DNA from 3 places in the Amycolatopsis tolypomycina genome. Region 2 is predicted to be linked to each of the others. Evidence: riboswitches for the same ligand, from Rfam matches in the RefSeq annotation. Region 2 holds a riboswitch; each other region holds the start of a gene.
The links. A riboswitch is a leader RNA that binds a small molecule or an ion and turns the genes downstream of it on or off. The one in region 2 is predicted to bind S-adenosylmethionine.
Positions count from the first base shown of each region.

Region 1: another riboswitch for S-adenosylmethionine. It lies ahead of thrC (threonine synthase); the one in region 2 lies ahead of BLW76_RS18315 (aminotransferase class V-fold PLP-dependent enzyme).
Region 3: another riboswitch for S-adenosylmethionine. It lies ahead of BLW76_RS43380 (methionine ABC transporter ATP-binding protein); the one in region 2 lies ahead of BLW76_RS18315 (aminotransferase class V-fold PLP-dependent enzyme).

Region 1 is NZ_FNSO01000004.1:5,794,780-5,801,202, reverse strand. It holds gene BLW76_RS36240 (ComEC/Rec2 family competence protein) at 145-2,526, shown strand; gene thrC (threonine synthase) at 2,527-3,792, opposite strand; SAM riboswitch class I at 3,806-3,939, opposite strand; gene holA (DNA polymerase III subunit delta) at 4,086-5,066, shown strand; gene rpsT (30S ribosomal protein S20) at 5,326-5,586, opposite strand; gene BLW76_RS36220 (DMT family transporter) at 5,927-6,423, shown strand, end outside.
Region 2 is NZ_FNSO01000004.1:1,637,546-1,643,968, forward strand. It holds gene BLW76_RS18305 (potassium/proton antiporter) at 1-1,359, shown strand, start outside; gene BLW76_RS18310 (M23 family metallopeptidase) at 1,442-2,086, shown strand; SAM riboswitch class IV at 2,177-2,291, shown strand; gene BLW76_RS18315 (aminotransferase class V-fold PLP-dependent enzyme) at 2,331-3,665, shown strand; gene BLW76_RS18320 (hypothetical protein) at 3,682-4,101, shown strand; gene BLW76_RS49170 (hypothetical protein) at 4,106-4,693, shown strand; gene lspA (signal peptidase II) at 4,717-5,364, shown strand; gene BLW76_RS18335 (RluA family pseudouridine synthase) at 5,361-6,290, shown strand; gene BLW76_RS18340 (AsnC family protein) at 6,287-6,423, opposite strand, start outside.
Region 3 is NZ_FNSO01000004.1:7,335,929-7,342,351, reverse strand. It holds gene BLW76_RS43395 (TatD family hydrolase) at 1-588, shown strand, start outside; gene BLW76_RS43390 (resuscitation-promoting factor) at 798-2,222, shown strand; gene rsmA (16S rRNA (adenine(1518)-N(6)/adenine(1519)-N(6))-dimethyltransferase RsmA) at 2,307-3,143, shown strand; SAM riboswitch class I at 3,269-3,359, shown strand; gene BLW76_RS43380 (methionine ABC transporter ATP-binding protein) at 3,569-4,582, shown strand; gene BLW76_RS43375 (4-(cytidine 5'-diphospho)-2-C-methyl-D-erythritol kinase) at 4,714-5,676, shown strand; gene BLW76_RS43370 (ASCH domain-containing protein) at 5,673-6,080, shown strand; gene BLW76_RS43365 (ABC-F family ATP-binding cassette domain-containing protein) at 6,085-6,423, shown strand, end outside.

The sequences.
Region 1 (6,423 bases), 4.2 Mb from region 2:
CCTGGCCGCTGCCCGGCATTGCCTGCGGCTTGCGGGAGCAGGTGACGGCCCCATGACCACTCCTCCCGTAGCCGACACCGGGTTACTCCCGCCAGGCGCCGTCGGCAAGCCCGCATCAGCCCGCCCGCGCGAGGTGACCCCCACATGACCTCCCTCCCCACAACCGACACCCGTCAGGACATGCGCTTGCTCCCCGCGACATCCGCGTGCTGGCTGGCGGCCCTGGCCGGCCTGCTCCTCGGCTGGTGGACGGCCGTCGCAGCCGGGCTCGCCTCGGCTGTGCTCGCCGCGCTGGTGCTGTGGCGAGCCCGCGGCCGTCCCCGTGCGCGCGACGCGGCGGCAGCCCTCCTGGTCCTGGGCCTCCTCACCGCAGGCCCGGTCGCCTGGCGGATCCGCGACGCGCAGCGTGACGAACTGCGTGCCCCAGCGGCGGAAGGCCTGCCGGCGGCATTGCGCGTCGTCGTCGCCGAACGCCCGAAGCCGGTGCGCAGCGCGGGGTACGCCGACCGGCAGGCCGGCGCCCGCTCGGTCGTGCTGGCCGCCGACGTGCGCACGGCATCGGTCGACGGACGGCCGGTCCCGTCGTCCGGCCGCGTCCTGCTGCTGGCGCCGGTCGCGCACTGGGCCCCGCTGCTGCCGGGACAGGAGGTCACCGCGACCGGTCTGCTGATGCCGCCGCGCGGTGCGGACCTGACCGTGGCCGTCCTGTCGGTACGCGGCCCGCCGGTGGATCCCGGCCCGGCACCGTGGTGGCAGCGGGCTTCGGCCGGGCTGCGCGCGGGCCTGCACGACCTGTGCCAGGTCCTGCCGGAGGAACCGGCGGGCCTGCTCCCGGGCCTGGTGCTGGGCGACACGAGCGCGTTGTCCCCTCGCGTCGAGCAGGAATTCGTCTCCGCCGGTCTCGCGCACCTCACCGCGGTCAGCGGCGGGAACCTCGCGGTGGTCTGCGGAGCGGTGCTGCTCCTGCTGCGCCTCCTCCGGCTCGGGCCCCGGCTGTCGGCCGCGGCGGCCGGGACGTGCCTGGCCGGCTTCCTCGTCCTGGTCGGCCCGGAGCCGAGCGTGCTGCGTGCGGGCGTCATGGCGGCCGTGGCGTTGCTGGCACTGGCGCTGGGACGGCGGGGTTCGGCGCTGCCCGCGCTGGCCTTCGCGGTGTGCCTCCTGGTGGTGTCGGATCCCGCGATGGCCACGGACTTCGGGTTCGCCCTGTCGGTGTGCGCCACCGGCGGCCTGGTGCTGCTCGCGCCGCGCTGGGCCGGCGCGCTGGTGCGTCGCGGGATCCCGCCGGGGTTCGCGGAGGGCTTGGCGGTCCCGCTGGCGGCTTTCCTGGTGACGGCGCCGGTGCTGGCCGGCATGGCGGGGTCGGTGAGCCTGGTTTCGGTGCTGACCAACGTCCTCGCCGCGCCCGTCGTCGCCCCGGCGACGGTGCTTGGTGTGCTGGCGACGGTCACCGGCCCGTGGTGGCCGGGCGCCGGGAAGGTCCTGGTGCACCTGGCCGACCCGGAGGCCGAGTGGCTGATCACGGTCGCCCGGCACGGCGCGCGGGCACCGGGCGCGGTCATCGCCTGGCCCGGTGGCTGGCTGGGCGGGCTCCTCGCCGCGGCCGTGCTGGGCGTGCTGGTGCTGGCGGCCCGGCATCGGTGCCTGCGGGTGTTGATGGCGGCGGTCGTCGCCGGTGCGCTGCTGGTGTTCGTGCCGGTCCGGGTGCTGGCGCCGGCGTGGCCGCCGCGGAACTGGGCGATGGTCGAGTGCGACGTCGGCCAGGGCGACGCGGTCGTGCTGGCGACCGCCGAACCGGGCCGGGCGGTCGTCGTGGACGCCGGACCGGAGCCGGGCCCGGTCGACGAGTGCCTGCACCGGCTCGGGATCGACCGGATCCCGCTGCTGGTGCTGAGCCACCTGCACGCCGACCACATCGGTGGCCTCACCTCGGTGTTCGACGGCCGCGCGGTCGGCGCGATCGCCGTCGGCCCCGGGCGGTCACCGGGGTGGGCGTGGCGCCAGGTCGCCGCCGAGGCAGCCCGGCGGGCGGTGCCGTTGGTAGAGCTCAACCCGGGCGAGCGGCTCGGCTGGCCGGGCCTGGCGCTCGACGTCCTGGGCCCGCGGTACGTCCCGGCGCGGCAGACGGATCCACAGGACGGCACGACGATCAACAACAGCTCGGTGGTGCTCCGCGCGGAGACCACGGCGGGCCGGGTCCTGCTGACCGGCGACGTCGAACTGGCCGCGCAGGCGGATCTGCTGGCCGACATCGGAAATCTGACGGCGGAGGTGTTGAAGGTGCCCCACCACGGCAGCCGCTACTCGCTGCCTTCGTTCCTCGCGGCGGTGGCTCCGCGGGTGGCGTTGGTCAGCGTGGGTGCGGGGAACACGTACGGCCACCCGAGTAAGTCCACAATGGACACGCTGGGGGCGCTCGGCGCGCTGGTCGCCCGGACCGACGTGGACGGCGACACCGCGGTGGTCGGCGAGCGGGCGGCCCCGGCGATCGTTCGCCGGGGCGAGCCGCGTGGCCCGCCCCGGCGGTGATCAGTAGCCGAGCGCCTCGTTCACCGCGGCCGCGGACGGCGGCAGCGTCGCCTTCGGGCCCACGTGGTTCTCGATGGCGTCGAGGGTCTTGAGGCCGTCGCCGGTGATCAGCAGGACGGTCTCGGCGTCCGGGTCCAGCTTGCCCGTCTCGACCAGCTTCTTCGCCGTGGCGACGGTGACCCCGCCCGCCGTCTCGGTGAAGATGCCTTCGGTGCGGGCCAGCAGGCGGATGCCCTCGACGACCTCTTCGTCGGAGACGTCCTCGATCGCGCCGCCGGTGCGGTTGACGATGTCGAGCACGTACGGGCCGTCGGCCGGGTTGCCGATCGCCAGCGAGCGGGCGATGGTGTCCGGCTTCACCGGCTGGACCACGTCGTGGCCTTCGCGGAACGCGGCCGACACCGGCGAGCAGCCGGTGGCCTGCGCGCCGAACACCTTGTACGGGCTGGCGTCCACGAGACCGAGCTGACCCAGCTCGCGGAAACCCTTGTCCACCTTGGTCAGCTGCGAACCGGAGGCGATCGGCACGACGATCTGCGGCGGGATGCGCCAGCCGAGCTGCTCGGCGACCTCGAAGGCCAGCGTCTTCGAGCCCTCCGAGTAGTACGGCCGGACGTTCACGTTGACGAACGCCCACTTCGGGTGCTCACCCGCGAGCTCGGTGGCGAGGCGGTTGACGTCGTCGTAGTTGCCGTCGATGGCGAGGAGGTCGCCGTCGTACACCGCGGTGGTGAGGATCTTGGCGCGCTCGAGGGTCTTCGGGATCAGCACGACCGACCGCCAGCCGGCACGGGCCGCCGCGGCGGCCGTCGCGTTGGCCAGGTTGCCGGTCGACGGACACGCGAGCACCTCGAAGCCGAACTCGCGGGCCGCGGCCAGGGCGACGGCGACGACGCGGTCCTTGAACGAGTGCGTCGGGTTGCCGGTGTCGTCCTTGACCCACACGCGCTTGAGGCCGAGTTCCTTGGCGAGGCGGTCGGCGCGCACCAGCCGCGTCGCACCCGGCTCGGTGTTCGGGATCTCTTCGACGTTGGACGGAACAGGAAGGAGTTTCTTGTAGCGCCAGATGTTCTTGGGGCCGGCCTCGATGTCTTCGCGGCGGACGCGGCCGAAGTCGTAGGCGACCTCGAGCGGCGAGAAGTCTTCGGCGGAGACGAATTCCGGAGCGAGCGGCTGCCGGTGGCCCTCTTCCTTCGACACCAGTTCGACGGCCGGGCCCAGATCCGGGGTCTTCGTGGTGGAGGTCGTGCCGAGGGTGGCGGTCATCGCGAGGTTCCTTTCCTCATCTGCCCCGCCGAAGCGGGCCGGAATTGGCACCGTGGTCGTCAGCTATCCCGCGTTTGCAGGATGACGGGCTGTACGCCGGTTGCCGGGGCTTCGTCGGGCCGTTCCCTCTGCCCCTCTGGATGAGCGGTATTCGGTTGTCGGTGCACGCACGCCGGAAGTTCCGGGGCGGCTGCCTCGGCTACACCGTACGACATCGTGCGCGGGCCGTGCCACGGTGCCCGCTCGACATCACCGGAGCGGGGGCACGGAAGCGCAAGTGAGAGGATTCCCGGGTGACCGCGCAAGCCACCGCCCCGGCCCCGCTGCACCTGGTGCTGGGGGAGGAAGAACTGCTGATCGAGCGGGCCGTCCGCGAGACGCTCGCCGCCGCCCGCGCGACGGACGCGACGGCGGAGCTGACGCGGGTCCGGGTGTCCGATCTCACAGCCCCCGAGCTGGCCGAACTGGTGAGCCCGTCGCTGTTCAGCGAAGGCCGGGTGATCGTCCTCGAGTCGGCGCAGGACATCTCGCAGGAGCTGTCCGACGCCGTCGCGGCCTACCTGAAGGACCCGGCGGACGGGGTCGTGCTCGTCGTCGTGCACACCGGCGGCGGCCGCAGCAAGGCGGGCAAGTCGCTCCCGGCGGTGCTGAAGAAGGCCGGCGCCGAGGTCACGGAGTGCCCGAAGCTGACCAAGCCCGCCGAGCGGGAGCAGTTCGTGCGCCACGAGGTCCGCCGGGTGGGCGGCAAGATCGACCCGGCGGGCGTCGCGGCCCTCCTCGACGCGGTGGGCTCCGACCTGCGGGAACTGTCCTCGGCGGCGACGCAGCTGGTCGCGGACACGGGCGGCGCGGTCGACGCCGACGCGGTCCGCCGCTACCACCGCGGCCGCGCGGACGTGACCGGCTTCGCGGTCGCGGAGAAGGCGGTCAGCGGCGACCGGGCGGCGGCGCTGGAGTCCCTGCGCTGGGCGATGCAGCTCGGCGTCCCGCACGTCCTGGTGGCCGACGCACTGGCCGACGCGGTCCGCACGATCGCCCGGGTCTCCGGCGCCGGCCGGGGCAATCCGAACCAGCTGGCGGGCGAGCTCGGCATGCCGCCCTGGAAGATCCGCAAGGCACAGGGCCAGTCCCGCGGCTGGAACCCCGACGGCCTGGCGACGGCGATGCGCGTGGTCGCACGGCTGAACGCCGAGGTCAAGGGCGTGGCGGCAGACCCGGGCTACGCACTGGAGCGAGCGGTCCTGGAGGTGGCGGCCGCCAAGGGCGACCGCTGACCGACGCGCGGGCAGAGCGGGAACAGTGGGCGCTGCTGACCTTCGCCGAGCCGGTGCGCCAAGCCTGCGGCCCTGCACCCGACGGCGCGGGCTGCCGCCGACCACCGTGACCGGCCGTGCCGGCTACCGCCGGTCTCCGCGACCCTCCGAGCCCCGCGGGTTCCGTGTGGCCGCGCTCACCCCACCACCCGCCAGGCCGCACCCCCGGACGCGAGAAAGGCCCCGGCCGAAGCCGGGGCCTTTCCAGAAATCAAGCAGGTCAGAGCGCGTTGACGCGCTTGGCCAGCGCCGACTTCTTGTTGGCGGCCTGGTTGGCGTGGATGACGCCCTTCGAGACGGCCTTGTCCAGCTTCTGGGCGGCGTCGCGCTGCAGCTCGGCGGCCTTGGCCTTGTCGCCGGCCTCGGCGGCTTCGCGGACCTTGCGGATCGCGGTCTTCACCGAGGACCGGATCGCCTGGTTGCGCTGACGCGCCTTCTCGTTCGTCGTGATGCGCTTGATCTGCGACTTGATGTTGGCCATAGGGCAACTCCTGTTTCACTCGGTGAGATCGCTGCCGCGCTGAAGTGGCCCCGGTGAACCCGGGTTTCCTCCATGACGGAATGCCGCACGGGCAGCGAGCGACCACTCTAACAGCCTGGCCGCCGTCGCCCGGCGCCGGGAGTACCCTCGACCGTGGTCAGTGCCTAGGGTTCCGCCGCCGGTCCGCACGCCCGGGAAAGAAACAGCACCACACAACCAGGGCCGGCGGGGCTGGTCCGAGCGGCACCATCGGCGGGCCCGGACGGCCGGTCGTTCATCTGACGGGGCAAAAGCCTGGAGGACCTGCTTTCCGCGCGCGCGGAAAGCCCGAAGGGATCCCGTGAACGCCACCGCCTTGTCCCTGGTCCTCGTCGCGGCCGTCGTGCACGCCGTGTGGAACCTCGCCGCCAAGCGGATTTCCTCCGGTGGCACCCAGTTCGTCTGGCTCTACTACACCGCCGGTGCCGTCCTGATGCTGCCGATCACGGTGGTGCTGCTCGCCGTCGGCGCCGACCGTCCACAGTGGAGCTGGCTGCTGGCCGCCGTGGTCACCGCCGGCCTGCACATCGCCTACGGCATCGTGCTGCAGCGCGGGTACCGGGTCGGCGACCTCTCCGTCGTCTACCCCGTCGCGCGCGGCACCGGGCCGCTGCTGTCCGTGCTCGCCGCCGTCCTGGTGCTCGGCGAACGGCCCGGCCCGCTCGGCCTGGCCGGGGCCTTCCTGGTCGTCGCCGGGGTGCTGGTGATCAGCACCGGCCGCGCGGCCGACGACCCGCGGGCGGTGAAGGCCGGCATCGGTTACGGCCTCCTGACCGGCGCCGTCATCGCCGGCTACAC
Region 2 (6,423 bases):
GTCCTGCTGGGCGAAGCCGGCTTCGGCATCCGGTTCGACAACCCCGAACTCACCCAGTCGCTCGGCCTCGCCGCGCTCGTCATGATCCTCGCCGAAGGCGGGCTGACCACCCGGTGGTCGGCGGTGAAACCCGCGCTGGGCCGCGGAATCGCACTGTCCACAGTGGCCGTCGTGGTGAGCGTCGCGGCCACCGGCGCCGCCCTGCACTGGCTGCTGGGCCTCGACTGGCGGCTGGCCCTGCTGTGGGGCGCGGTGCTCGCCTCGACCGACGCGGCCGCGGTGTTTTCGGTGCTGCGCACGGCGGGAATCGGAAAACGGCTCACCGGCGCGCTCGAACTCGAGTCGGGGATCAACGACGCGCCGGCGTACATCGCCGTCGTGGTGCTGGCCGAAGGCACCACTGTGGACTGGACGCTGCCGCTGCTGGTGGTCTACGAGCTGACGGCGGGCCTGGTCATCGGCCTGGCCTTCGGCTGGCTCGGCGGGATCGCGCTGCGCCGGGCCGCGCTGCCGGCGACCGGTCTCTACCCGCTGGCCACGGTCGCGGTGTGCGTCGTCGCGTACTCGTCCGGGCAGCTGCTGCACGCGTCCGGGCTGCTCGCCACCTACGTTGCCGCGCTGGTGCTCGGCAATTCGCGGCTGCCACACCGGTCGGACACGCTCTCGTTCGCCGAGGGGCTCGGGTGGCTGGCGCAGATCGGGCTGTTCGTGCTGCTCGGCCTGTTCGCCTCGCCGGGCCGGCTGCTCGACGCGATCGTGCCGGGCCTGGTCGCGGGCGCCGTCGTGCTGCTGCTGGCGCGGCCGCTGTCGGTCGTGCTGTCGATGCTGCCGTTCCGCCTGCCGTGGCGGGAACAGGCGTTCCTGTCGTGGGCCGGGCTGCGCGGTGCCGTGCCGATCGTGCTCGCCATGATCCCGCTGTCGCAGGGCCTGCCGGGCGCGCAGCGGCTGGTCGACGCGGTGTTCGTGCTGGTCATCGTGCTGACGCTGGTGCAGGGGGCGACGCTCGGCCCGCTCGCGCGCAAGCTCGGGCTGGCCAAGAAGTCCGAGGCGCACGAGATCGAGGTCGACTCCGCGCCGCTGGACGAACTGGGCGCGGAACTGCTGCAGGTCCGCATCCAGCCGGGGTCGAAGCTGCACGGCGTGTACCTGTCCGAGCTGCGGCTGCCCATCGGGGCGACGATCAGCCTGGTCGTCCGCGACGGCGCGGGCTTCACGCCGCAGAAGACCAGCCGGCTGCAGGAGCACGACCAGTTGCTGGTCGTCACGACGAGCGCCGTCCGCGACGCCGTCGAACGCCGGTTGCGCGCGGTCGACCGGGCCGGGCGCCTGGCCCGGTGGAAGGGCGAGTCCGGCCGGTAATTCACACACAGTCTTCCCTGTAGTCCCTCTTTTGGCTTAATGTGCGCTCGTTCGAGTGAACATTGCCGGAGGAGTGCGTGCGGTGAACGTTTCGGTGCGAATGGCGGGCCTGGCTGCTGCGGTCATCTCGGCGGTGGGGCTCGCCGCCACCCCGGCGTCCGCCGCGCCGTTTCCGGAGCTGACGTTGCCGTTCGCGGCCGGCCAGCAGGTCTACTCGGCGGGCGTCCACTCCGACGACGGCAGCACCGGCGTCAAGAACGCCATCGACTTCAGCCCCGCCGACGGGACGGTCCGGGCGCCGCTGGCCGGCACGGTCCGCCTGCAGCACTGTGCGGGCGGTGACTGGGTGACCCTCGATCACCCGGGTGGGTGGCGGACGGGCTACTACCACCTGGAGGGCATCCGCGTCACCGACGGTGAGCAGGTCGAGGCCGGCGCGGTCCTCGGTTCGACCGGGAACGCGCTGCCGTGCGGCGGCAGCAGCACGGGCGCCCACGTGCACTTCACGCTCTGGACGCTCCCGGACGCGGCGGCGGGCGACTGGGACGGCGTCGCGTTCGCCCGCCTGTCGACGACGGTCGCGGCGGCCCTCGGCGAGCCGATCGACGGCAAGACCCTGGGCGCCTGGCGGTTCGCGGCGGGGTCGGAGCAGTACTCGGGCACCGCGACGCACGTCGCGGAGGGCGTGGTGGTCCAGCTGCCGGGCCGCTTCCGCGCGAGCCGCTGACCGCGCTGCCACTCACCCTCTGTGAGCGCCGTCTCAGAATGTGAGGCGGGACTTGGCCGGCGACGGCCTTCTCGGTTACCTTCTGGCTCAGGTCATGAGTGCCAGCGCGAAGCCCCGGCTTGCTGGCCGGCAACCCTCCAACCGCGGTGGGGTGCCCCGGGTGAAGACCGGGCCGGTCGCGCCGTGCGACGGGCAAGCGCGGGCCCCTCGCCGGGGTCCCCCGGATCGCCGAGGAGGCACCCCGATGACTCTCGCCATCGACCGCACCCAGCTCGAAACCCGCGGAAACCACGCCATCCCCGCCGTCGCGGGCGCGGCGCTGCGAGTGCCGCTGGTGACCGGGGAAACCATCGGCTACGCCAACCTCGACCACGCCGCGAGCGCCCCCTGTCTCGACGCCGTCCGCACCAAGGTCGACGAGTTCCTGCCCTGGTACGCCAGCGTCCACCGCGGCGCCGGCTTCGCCTCGCAGGTCTCCACCAAGCTCTACGAGCGCACCCGCGACGTCCTGCGCCGCTTCGTCGGCGCGCGGCGGACCGACACCGTCGTCTTCACCCGCAACACCACCGATTCCTTCAACCTGCTCGCGCGCAGCCTGCCGCGGCACACCACGGTCGTCGTCTTCGACACCGAGCACCACGCCGCTCTCCTGCCGTGGCAGGGGCCGAACGTGCGCCGGATCCCGACCCCGCGCACCCGGCTGGCCGCGGTGTCCGCTGTGGACGAAGCACTCGCCGACGCCCCGCAGGGACCGCGGCTGGTCGTCGTCACCGGAGCGTCCAATGTGACCGGTGAGCTGCTCCCGGTGGCGGAAATCGCCGCCGTGGCGCGGAAACACGGCGCCCGCGTCGCGCTCGACGCCGCCCAGCTGGCCCCGCACCGCCGGATCTCGATCAAGGACTTGGACGTCGACTACGTCGCCCTGTCCGGCCACAAGCTCTACGCCCCCTTCGGTGCCGGCGCGCTGATCGGCCGCGCCGACTGGCTGCGTGCCGCCCGTCCGTACCTCGCCGGCGGCGGCGCGACCAAGCTCGTCACCGAAGACGCCGTCGTCTGGAACACCGGCCCGGAACGCCACGAAGCCGGCTCGCCCAACACCGTCGGCGTGTACGCGCTCGGCGTCGCGTGCGAGACCCTGAGCGAGAACTGGGCCGCGATCGAAGACCACGAGCAGGCCCTGCTCGCCCGGCTGCGCAAGGGTCTCGAGAGCATCCCGGGCTGCGCCGAGCTGCGGCTGTTCGACGCGCCGGTCGACCGGGTCGGCACGGTCAGCTTCGTCGTCGACGGCTTCGACCCCGGCTGGCTCGCCGCCGTGCTGTCGGCCGAGTACGGCATCGGCGTCCGCGACGGCGCCTTCTGCGCCCACATCGCGGCCAAGCGCTTGATCGGCGTCACCGGCGGCGACGGGCAGCAGGCGGTCCGCGTCAGCCTCGGCCTCGGCAGCACGGAGGAGCACGTCGACCGCGTGCTCCTGGCCCTGCGCCAGATCGTCGCGCGCGGCGCCCGCTGGGAGTACGCGAAGGTGGACGGCCGCTGGGCGCCGGTCGGCGACCCGCGGGAGCTGCCGCCCTTCTGCTGAGCGCTAGCCTGGGCGGATGGGGAGAGGGCCGCGTTTCTGGTTTCCGCTGGCACTGCTGGGATTCGCCGAGATCGGCCTGGCTGCGGTGCAACTGCTGGCGCGCCGCAGCCAGGCCCAAGCCGAAGCCGCGAACCTCCTGCTCCGGCCGGCTGTCCCGCCCGGCACCACCGAGTACAGCCGCGCGCTGTGGCTTCCCCTGGACGACTTCCACACGACGGGGAATCCCTTGCCCAGCGGACCCGCGTGGCTGGTCGCGCTCGGCCTGCTCGTCCTCGCCGCGTACGAGCGCAGCCGGTTCATCCTGGTGACGACGGCCGCGTTCGCCCTGGTCGCCGTGGTGCTCTCGGCGGACATGGCGGGCATGCTGGCCTCGGCCATTATCCTCCTGGCCGCCGCCTTCGTCGCCCTGCTGCGGCAGAAGCCCCGGATACCCTGACCCGATGGGGAGTCCGCGGAGGTCCTGGTTCCCGTTGGCCGCGCTGGGGTTCGCGCTGCTCGTGCTGGTGGCCGTCGAACTGGTCCCCGCCCCCAACAAGAGCACGCTGAACGGGGCCGCCGACAACGCGCTCAGCGGCACCGGCCTGGCGAGTGAGCAGCGTTCGGTCGCCATCGCCGTCGCGTACGACGTCGTGCCGTCGGCGACGCTCGGCTGGCTCGCCGGCCTCGCCTGCGTGGTCCTCGCCGTCGCCGCCTGGTACTGGCGGCAGCTGCGGCCACCGCGCCCGGGCCGGTTCGTCCTCGGCACGCTCGGGGCGCTGGCCGCCGTCCCGCTGCTCGACCTGGCCGGCGCCCTCCAGTTCCGGCTCGACGGCGACGTCCGCGGCCCGCTGCTCGCGACGCTGGGCCTCCTCGTGCTGGCGGCCTACGAGCGCAGCTGGTTCCTGACCACCGTCGCCGGGGTGTTCGCACTGGTCGCGACGCTGTTCGAGCCCCCGGCCGCGGGCGCGCTCGGCGGGGCGGGCGTCCTGCTCGCGGCCGCGTTCGCCGTGCTCCTGCGGCCGCGTCCGGACGGGCCCGCCGCGGCCTGACCAGCGCCGTGGACAATGGAGCGGTGAGCACCGAGCCCAGCCACTCCGAACCCGACACCGCCGCGCCCGCCGAAGCGGTGCCCGACACCGCGGCCGATCCTGCGGCCGACGCGCCCGAGAACCCGGAGGTCCCGGCGAAGCCGCTGCTGCCGAAGCGGCGGGTCGGCTGGGTCTTCGCGGTCGCCGTCGTGTTCTGGGCGATCGACCTGGTGACGAAGAACCTGGTCGTCGCCAACCTGGAGGGCAAGGAGCCGGTCCGGATCCTCGGCGGGCTGATCTACCTGCAGGTGATCCGCAACCCGGGTGCCGCGTTCTCGATGGCCACCGGCATGACCTGGGTGCTCGCCCTCGTCGCGCTCGCCGTCGTCATCGCGATCGTCTGGCTCTCGCGGCGGCTGCGCTCGATCGGCTGGGCGATCGGCCTCGGCCTCGTGCTCGCCGGCGCCACCGGCAACCTGACCGACCGCATCTTCCGCGCGCCCGGCGGGCTGCAGGGCCACGTCGTCGACTTCATCTCGGCCTTCGCCCCCAACGGCAAGGGCTTCGCGATCTTCAACATCGCCGACTCCGCGATCTGCGTCGGCGGCGCCCTGATCGTGCTGCTGTCCCTGCTCGGCAAGGACTACGACGGCACGTCCACCAAGGACAAGAAGAAAGAGGAACAGGCGTGAGCTCGCGGATGCTCCCGGTGCCCGACGGGCTCGACGGGATGCGGGTCGACGCCGGCCTCGCCAAGCTGCTCGGCCTGTCCCGCACGGTCGTCGCCGAGCTCGCCGAAGCCGGCGACGTGCTGCTCGACGGCCGTCCCGCGGGCAAGTCCGACCGCCTCTCCGGCGGCGGCCTGCTCGAGATCACGCTGCCCGAGCCGGCGAACCCGGTCGAGGTCGTCGCGCAGCCGGTCGAGGGCATGCAGATCCTGCACGACGACGACGACATCGTGGTGATCTCGAAGCCGGTCGGCGTCGCCGTGCACCCGAGCCCCGGCTGGACCGGCCCGACCGTGGTCGGCGGGCTCGCCGCGGCAGGCCTGCGCATCGCGACCTCGGGCGCGGCGGAGCGCCAGGGCGTCGTGCACCGGCTCGACGCGGGCACCACCGGCGTGATGGTCGTGGCCAAGAGCGAGCACGCGTACACCGTGCTGAAGCGCGCGTTCAAGGAACGCACGGTCGACAAGGGCTACCACGCGATCGTCCAGGGCCACCCGGACCCGACGCGCGGCACGATCGACGCCCCGATCGACCGCCACCCCCGCCACGACTACAAGTTCGCCGTGGTCCAGGGCGGCCGCCCGAGCGTGACGCACTATGAGGTCGTCGAGGCGTTCCGCGCCGCGTCGCTCGCGCACATCAAGCTCGAAACCGGGCGGACGCACCAGATCCGCGTCCACTTCTCGGCGCTGCGGCACCCCTGCGTCGGCGACCTGACCTACGGCGCGGACCCGGTGCTGGCCCGCCACCTCGGCCTGAGCAGGCAGTGGCTGCACGCGAAGACGCTGGCGTTCGCGCACCCGGCGGACGGCCGCTGGGTCGAGTTCGAGTCGGAGTACCCGGACGACCTGGCGAAGGCACTGGAGATCCTGCGCGACGAGAGCTACTAATCCTCGATCGACCAGGTCAGCGTGCGCTCGTCCGGCTCCGGCCGCGGGCTCCAGCGCACCGAGACCACGCGCGTGGCGTCCGGCAGGACGTACACGGTGTGGCCGCCCAGCGTCTCGCCCGGCTTGACGCCGA
Region 3 (6,423 bases), 5.7 Mb from region 2:
ACCCGGACCAAGGAGTTCGGCGAGGCCGAGCAGGCCGAGATCGAGCGGCTGGCCGGGCACGAGCGGGTGGTCGCCGTCGGCGAAACCGGCCTCGACTACTACTGGGACTACTCGCCGCACGACGCCCAGCAGGAGGCGTTCCGCTGGCACATCGACCTCGCGAAGCGGCTCGGCAAGCCGCTGATGATCCACGACCGCGAGGCCCACGACGACGTGTTGCGCATCCTGGCCGAAGAGGGTGCGCCGAATGCCGTAATTTTCCATTGTTTTTCCGGGGACGCGGAAATGGCCCGCAAGTGCGTCGACGCGGGCTTTGTCCTTTCCTTCGCGGGCACGGTGACGTTCAAGAACGCGAAGGGCCTCCACGAGGCGGCCCGGCTCTGCCCGCCGGGGCAGTACCTCGTCGAGACCGACGCGCCGTTTCTGACCCCCCACCCGTTCCGTGGGCGGCCGAACGAGCCGTTCGGCGCCGCTTACACCGTCCGTCACCTCGCGGCGCTCAGGGGCGAAGCTGTCCACGAAGTCGCCGAGGCGGTCCGGACCACCGCCGAGCGGATCTATCGACTCCCCAGCGTCACATCGGGGTGAACGCATTGCGACAACAGGGTTTCCGGCTCGTCCACCTGATGGAGTGACCCAGATCACGACACTCCGGGGGGTGTTTGCGCAACCCGCCTCGACCCGTTACTGTCCCGTGATCGTGCCGGTCGGTACTGCACTCAGCAGTTGCCGATTGTCACGCCCAGTCGTAGAGGCGGCGCCCCCGACCGTCGTCTCGTGAAAGGGAACGATCCCCGGTGACAGGTAGCAGACAGGCTGGAGCGCGCTCCGCGGCCGTCCTCGATCGGCATTACGAGGACACCGCATACGGCCAGCTCGACTTCTCCGACGACCCGAACATCACGCAGCAGGACATCCTCGCCGCGCTCGGCCCCGACGCCGACGCGATGATGGCCGAGATCGACGTCGACGTCGACGAACTGATCCGCCTCATCAACGCCGAGACGACCTACCTGCCGCCGATCGTCATCCCGGACGGCCTCGAGGAGGACCGCACCGCTTCCCCCGAAGCGCGTCGTGCGGCTCTGGACGAGGGCCTCCGCCAGACGACCAAGGTCTGGAAGCGCCGGTTCCTCAAGGGCGCCGTCCTCAGCGTCATGATCAGCGTCGCCGGCGGCGGCGCGGCCGCGCTGGCGATGAACAAGAGCATCACCGTCGACGTCGACGGCCACCAGCAGACCGTGCACTCCTTCGGCGACACCGTCGGCGAGGTGCTCGAGGACGCGGGCCTGTCCGTCGGCGAGCACGACTCCCTGTCGCCCTCCCCGCAGGCGGAGGTCGGCGACGGCGGCGTCATCAAGCTCGAGCGCGGCCGTCAGCTGAAGCTGATCGTCGACGGCACCGAGCGCACCTCCTGGGTCCGCGCGACCCACCTCGGCGACGCGCTGACCCAGCTCGGCATGGCCGAGATGGACAAGCCCGGCACGTGGATGTCCATGCCGAAGGACGGCGAGCTGCCCCTGCAGGGCGCCACCGTCGAGATCAAGACCCTGAAGAACATCACCCTGTACGACGGCGGCAACGCGCCGAAGCAGGTGAAGACCACCGCGGTCACGACGAAGGAGTTCCTGGGCGAGTACAAGCTCACCCTGGGCCCGGAGGACGCCGCCGAGGGTGGCCTGGACGTCAAGCTGACCGACGGCGCCGAGGTGCACATCAGCCGCACCGGCGTGTCGACGGTCGTCCAGAAGGAGACGATCGACCCGCCCGAGCAGCGCGTCGACGACCCGGACCTGGAGCAGGGCAAGACCAAGGTCGACGACCCCGGCACGCCCGGCGAGAAGGAAGTGACCTACAAGGTCACGCAGAAGAACGGCAAAGAGGTCGGCCGGGAGAGCATCTCCGAGAAGATCATCACGCCGGCCAAGCCGAAGATCACCCGCGTCGGCACCAAGAAGCCGGCCGACCCGCCGATCGGCGACTCGTCCTCGTGGGACCGCATCGCGCAGTGCGAGTCGGGCGGCAACTGGTCCATCAACACGGGCAACGGCTACTACGGCGGCCTCCAGTTCGACAAGCGCACGTGGGACGCCTACGGCGGCGACCAGTACGCCGAACTCCCCAGCCAGGCCACCAAGGCCCAGCAGATCGCGATCGCGGAGAAGGTCCGCGACGCCCGCGGCGGCTACAGCGCCTGGCCGGTCTGCGGCAAGAAGGCCTGACAGCGGTTTCGAACCGGCCCTCACCTCTTCGCGAGGTGGGGGCCGTTTCGCGGGTGCGGGATGCCGCATCGGTAAGCTCCACCGGTGGTTGAACTGCTGGGACCGGCCGAAATCCGCGGGCTGGCGGCCGAACTCGACGTGCGGCCGACCAAGAAGCTCGGGCAGAACTTCGTGCACGATCCCAACACCGTCCGGCGGATCGTCGAGCTGGCGAACGTCGGCGAGGGCGACGTCGTCCTCGAGGTCGGGCCCGGGCTCGGGTCGCTGACGCTCGGGCTGCTCGACACGGGCGCGCGGGTCGTCGCCGTCGAGATCGACCCCAAGCTCGCCGAACGGCTGCCCAAGACGGTCGCCGAGCGGGGCCCGGCAGCCGCGGACCGGCTGACCGTCGTCGGCGCCGACGCCCTGCGCGTCACGCGCGCCGAACTGGGCGAGCCGACCGCTCTCGTCGCCAACCTGCCCTACAACGTCGCCGTGCCCGTCGTGCTGCACCTGCTGGCCGAAATCCCGTCGCTGCGGACCGGCCTCGTCATGGTCCAGACCGAGGTGGCCGACCGGATGGCCGCCGGCCCCGGCAGCCGGATCTACGGCGTGCCCAGCGTCAAGCTCGCCTGGTACGGCACCGCACGCAAGGTCGCCGCCGTGCCACGCTCGGTGTTCTGGCCGGTGCCGAACGTCGATTCCGCGCTCGTCGCGTTCGAACGCGGCGACTCGACGGCGTCCGAAGACCGGGAGCTGCTCTTCGGCCTGGTCGACGCCGCTTTCTCACAACGCAGGAAGACGCTGCGGGCCGCGCTCGCGGGCTGGGCGGGCTCGGCCGAGCGCGCCGGCGAGCTCCTGACGGCCGCCGGGATCGATCCCCGAACCCGTGGTGAGCAGCTGAACGTGCACGACTTCGCCCGGATCGCCGCCGCCCGTTAGCAATCCACAGTGGAAGCGTGAAAATACGCCCTCTCCGCCCGTGATCCCGCCATTCGGACACCGCCACTCGTGTGATCTGGGCCAACAGGCTTGCGTTCGCTCCTCGGGATCGGTTTTACTCAGTACGTCCATCCCGAGCGACTGAGAGACCTGGCTCGCCGAAGTCGCAGCAACCACCCTCCACAGGGCAGGTGCTACCGCCAGGACCGATGGAGGCCGTTTTCGATGAAGAGGGTAGCCCGCCCCCTGCTCCTGACCAGGCGTCGCGTTGTCGACGAAGGCCGCCGCTCCGTGACCGCATGTCGACGCTCCCACTGAGCTCGTCCTAGCCGGTCCACCTCTTCTTCATGCACCGTCCGAACAGGACGGAACTCGCTTGCGGCCGGGTGCCGCGCGCTGCGCGCACCCCGTTTTCTGGAGCCTTCGTGATCACCGTCGAAAACCTGTCCAAAACCTTTGCCACCAACGGAAACTCCGTCATCGCCCTGCACGACGTGAGCGTCGAGGTCCAGGCCGGCTCGCTGTTCGGCGTGGTCGGTCCCGCCGGGTCCGGCAAGTCCGTCCTCGCCCGCTGCATCGCGCTGCAGGAGCGCCCCGACCGCGGCGTCGTCCGGCTCGACGGCCTCAACACCGGCACCCTCGACGGCCGCCGCCTCCGCGAAATCCGCCGTCAGCTCGGCGTCGTCTCGACGAAGCCGGAGCTGATCGCCGAGCGCACCATCGCCGGCAACATCGCCTCCCCGCTGGAGCAACTCGGCGTCGACGGCCCGCAGCGCCGCAGCCGGGTCGGCTCGCTGCTCGACCTCGTCGGCCTGACCCAGCGCGCCGCGCAGCGGCCCGATGAGCTGTCCGCCGGCCAGCTCCGCCGCGTCGCGGTCGCGAAGGCGCTGGCGGCGGCACCGGCCGTGCTGCTGGCCGACGACCCGACCGCGGGTGTCGACCCGGAGGAGGCCGGCGCGGTGCTCGCCGTGCTCGACCGGGCGCGTTCCGAGCTGGGCACCACGGTCGTCGTCACGACGCCGGACGCGGGCGTGGTCCGCCGGGTCTGCGACGACGTCGCGGTGCTGGAGGACGGCACGGTCGTCGAGCGCGGCACGGTGCTCGACCTGATCTCGAACCCGGCCAGCCGCACCGCGCAGGCGCTGCTGCCCGCCATCGAGACCACCCGCGCGCAGGTGGCGCGCTACGACCGCTCGGCCGACGTCGTGCTGGTCGGCTTCGCCTCGGTGGGCGCGCTGCTGCCCGAGGCCGCCGGCCGCTTCGACGTCGAGTTCGCCACCATCGGCGGCGGCCTGACCCGCATCGGCGACACGCCGGTCGGCCGCTTCCGCCTGGGTGTCCGCGGCGAGCGCGCCGACGCGGCGCTGGCCTGGGTCGCCGAGCGCGGCGGCCACGTCACGCACACCGCGCGCGGCCCGCAGGGCGTGGCGGCTGCCTGACCCGGCCTGGCCTGGCCCCAAGCGCCCCAATGTGGCGTTCGGTGCGTCAGACGCACCCAATGTGGCGTTCGGTGCGTTGGACGCAACCAACGCCACATTGGGGCGCATTGGCGGGCACGTAGGCTGGTCGGGTGCTCGCCGTAGTTCCGCCCCCAGTCACCGTCCGGGTCCCGGCCAAGGTCAACCTGCACCTTTCGGTCGACGACCTGCGCGAAGACGGTTACCACGAGCTGGTCACCGTGTTCCAGGCGCTGTCGCTGACCGACGAGGTGACCGTCGCGGTCACCGAAGAGCCCGGCATCGAGGTCTACGGCGAGGGGGAGGGCACGGTCCCGACCGGCCCCGAAAACCTGGCCTGGCGCGCGGTCGAAGCGCTGGCCTCGCACGTCGGGCGCACCGAAGAGCCGAAGGTCCGGGTGGTGCTGCGCAAGGGCATCCCGGTCGCCGGCGGCATGGCGGGCGGCAGCGCCGACGCGGCGGCGACGCTGGTCGGGCTCGCGTCGCTGTGGGGTCTCGACGTCACCCGCGACGAGCTGGCCGAGATCGCGGCCGGCCTGGGCAGCGACGTCCCGTTCGCGCTCTACGGCGGCACCGCGCTGGGCACCGGCCGCGGCGAGCAGCTGGTCCCGGTGCTGTCACGGCACACGTTCCACTGGGTGCTGGCCTTCGCCGCCGAAGGGCTGTCGACGCCGAAGGTGTTCGGCGAGCTCGACCGCCTGCGCGCGGCGGGCAACCCGCCCCGCATCGGCTCGCACACGCCGGTCGTGGAGGCGCTGGCCTCGGGCGACCCGCGCCAGCTGGCCCTCCTGCTGGGCAACGACCTCCAGGCGGCGGCGGTCTCGCTGCGGCCCGACCTGCGCCGCACGCTCCGCGCGGGCGTCAACGCGGGCGCGCTCGCCGGCACGGTGTCCGGTTCCGGCCCGACGTGCGCGTTCCTCTGCGAAGACGCACAGTCGGCGGTGGAGGTCGCGGCCGAGCTGTCGGGCGCGGGTGTGTGCCGCACGGTCCGCGTGGCCCACGGTCCGGTCCCCGGCGCCCGGGTCGTCGGCGGCGACGACGCGCCGCGGCCGGCGCCGCCGCGGGTGCACGCATGAAGCACGCCGAGTTCGCGTTCCCGGGCCCGCTGCGCGACAAGCTGGTGGCGGCGGTCCTGCGCGGGGAGAAGACGTCGACCACCGGCCTGGTCGCCGAGTACGAGAAGTACGGCGAAGAGCTGCCCGTCGTCGGCGAGCGCGAGTTGATGATCGACTCGGCAGGTGAGGGGGTCGCGGTGCTCGAGACCACCGAGGTCCGCATCCTTCCACTGTCCGAAGTGGACCTCCAGCACGCGCTCGACGAGGGCGAGGGCTTCACCAGCGTCGCCGAATGGCGCGCCGACCACACGGACTACTGGCAGGGCGCCGAAATGCGCGCGGCCATGGAAGATCCGGAGTTCACCGTGGACGACACGACACTGGTCGTGGCGACCCGTTTTATCATTGTGGAAAGGATCGGCTGAGCGGATGGCCAACCTGGTCAACCTGGAGGCGGTGAGCAAGTCCTACGGGGTTCGCCCGCTCTTGGACGGCGTTTCCCTCGGCATCGCGGCCGGGCAGCGCGTCGGCGTCGTCGGCCTCAACGGGGGCGGCAAGACCACCCTGCTGGAAGTCCTTTCCGGACTGTCCGAACCGGACTCCGGACGGGTGAGCCACGTGCGCGACCTGCGGATGGCCGTGGTCACCCAGCGCACGGAACTCCCGGACGGCAGCACGGTCGGCGACGTCGTGCTCGAACGCTACGGCGCCGAGCACGAATGGGCCGCCGACGCCCGCGTCCGGTCCATTGTGGACGGCTTGGGTATC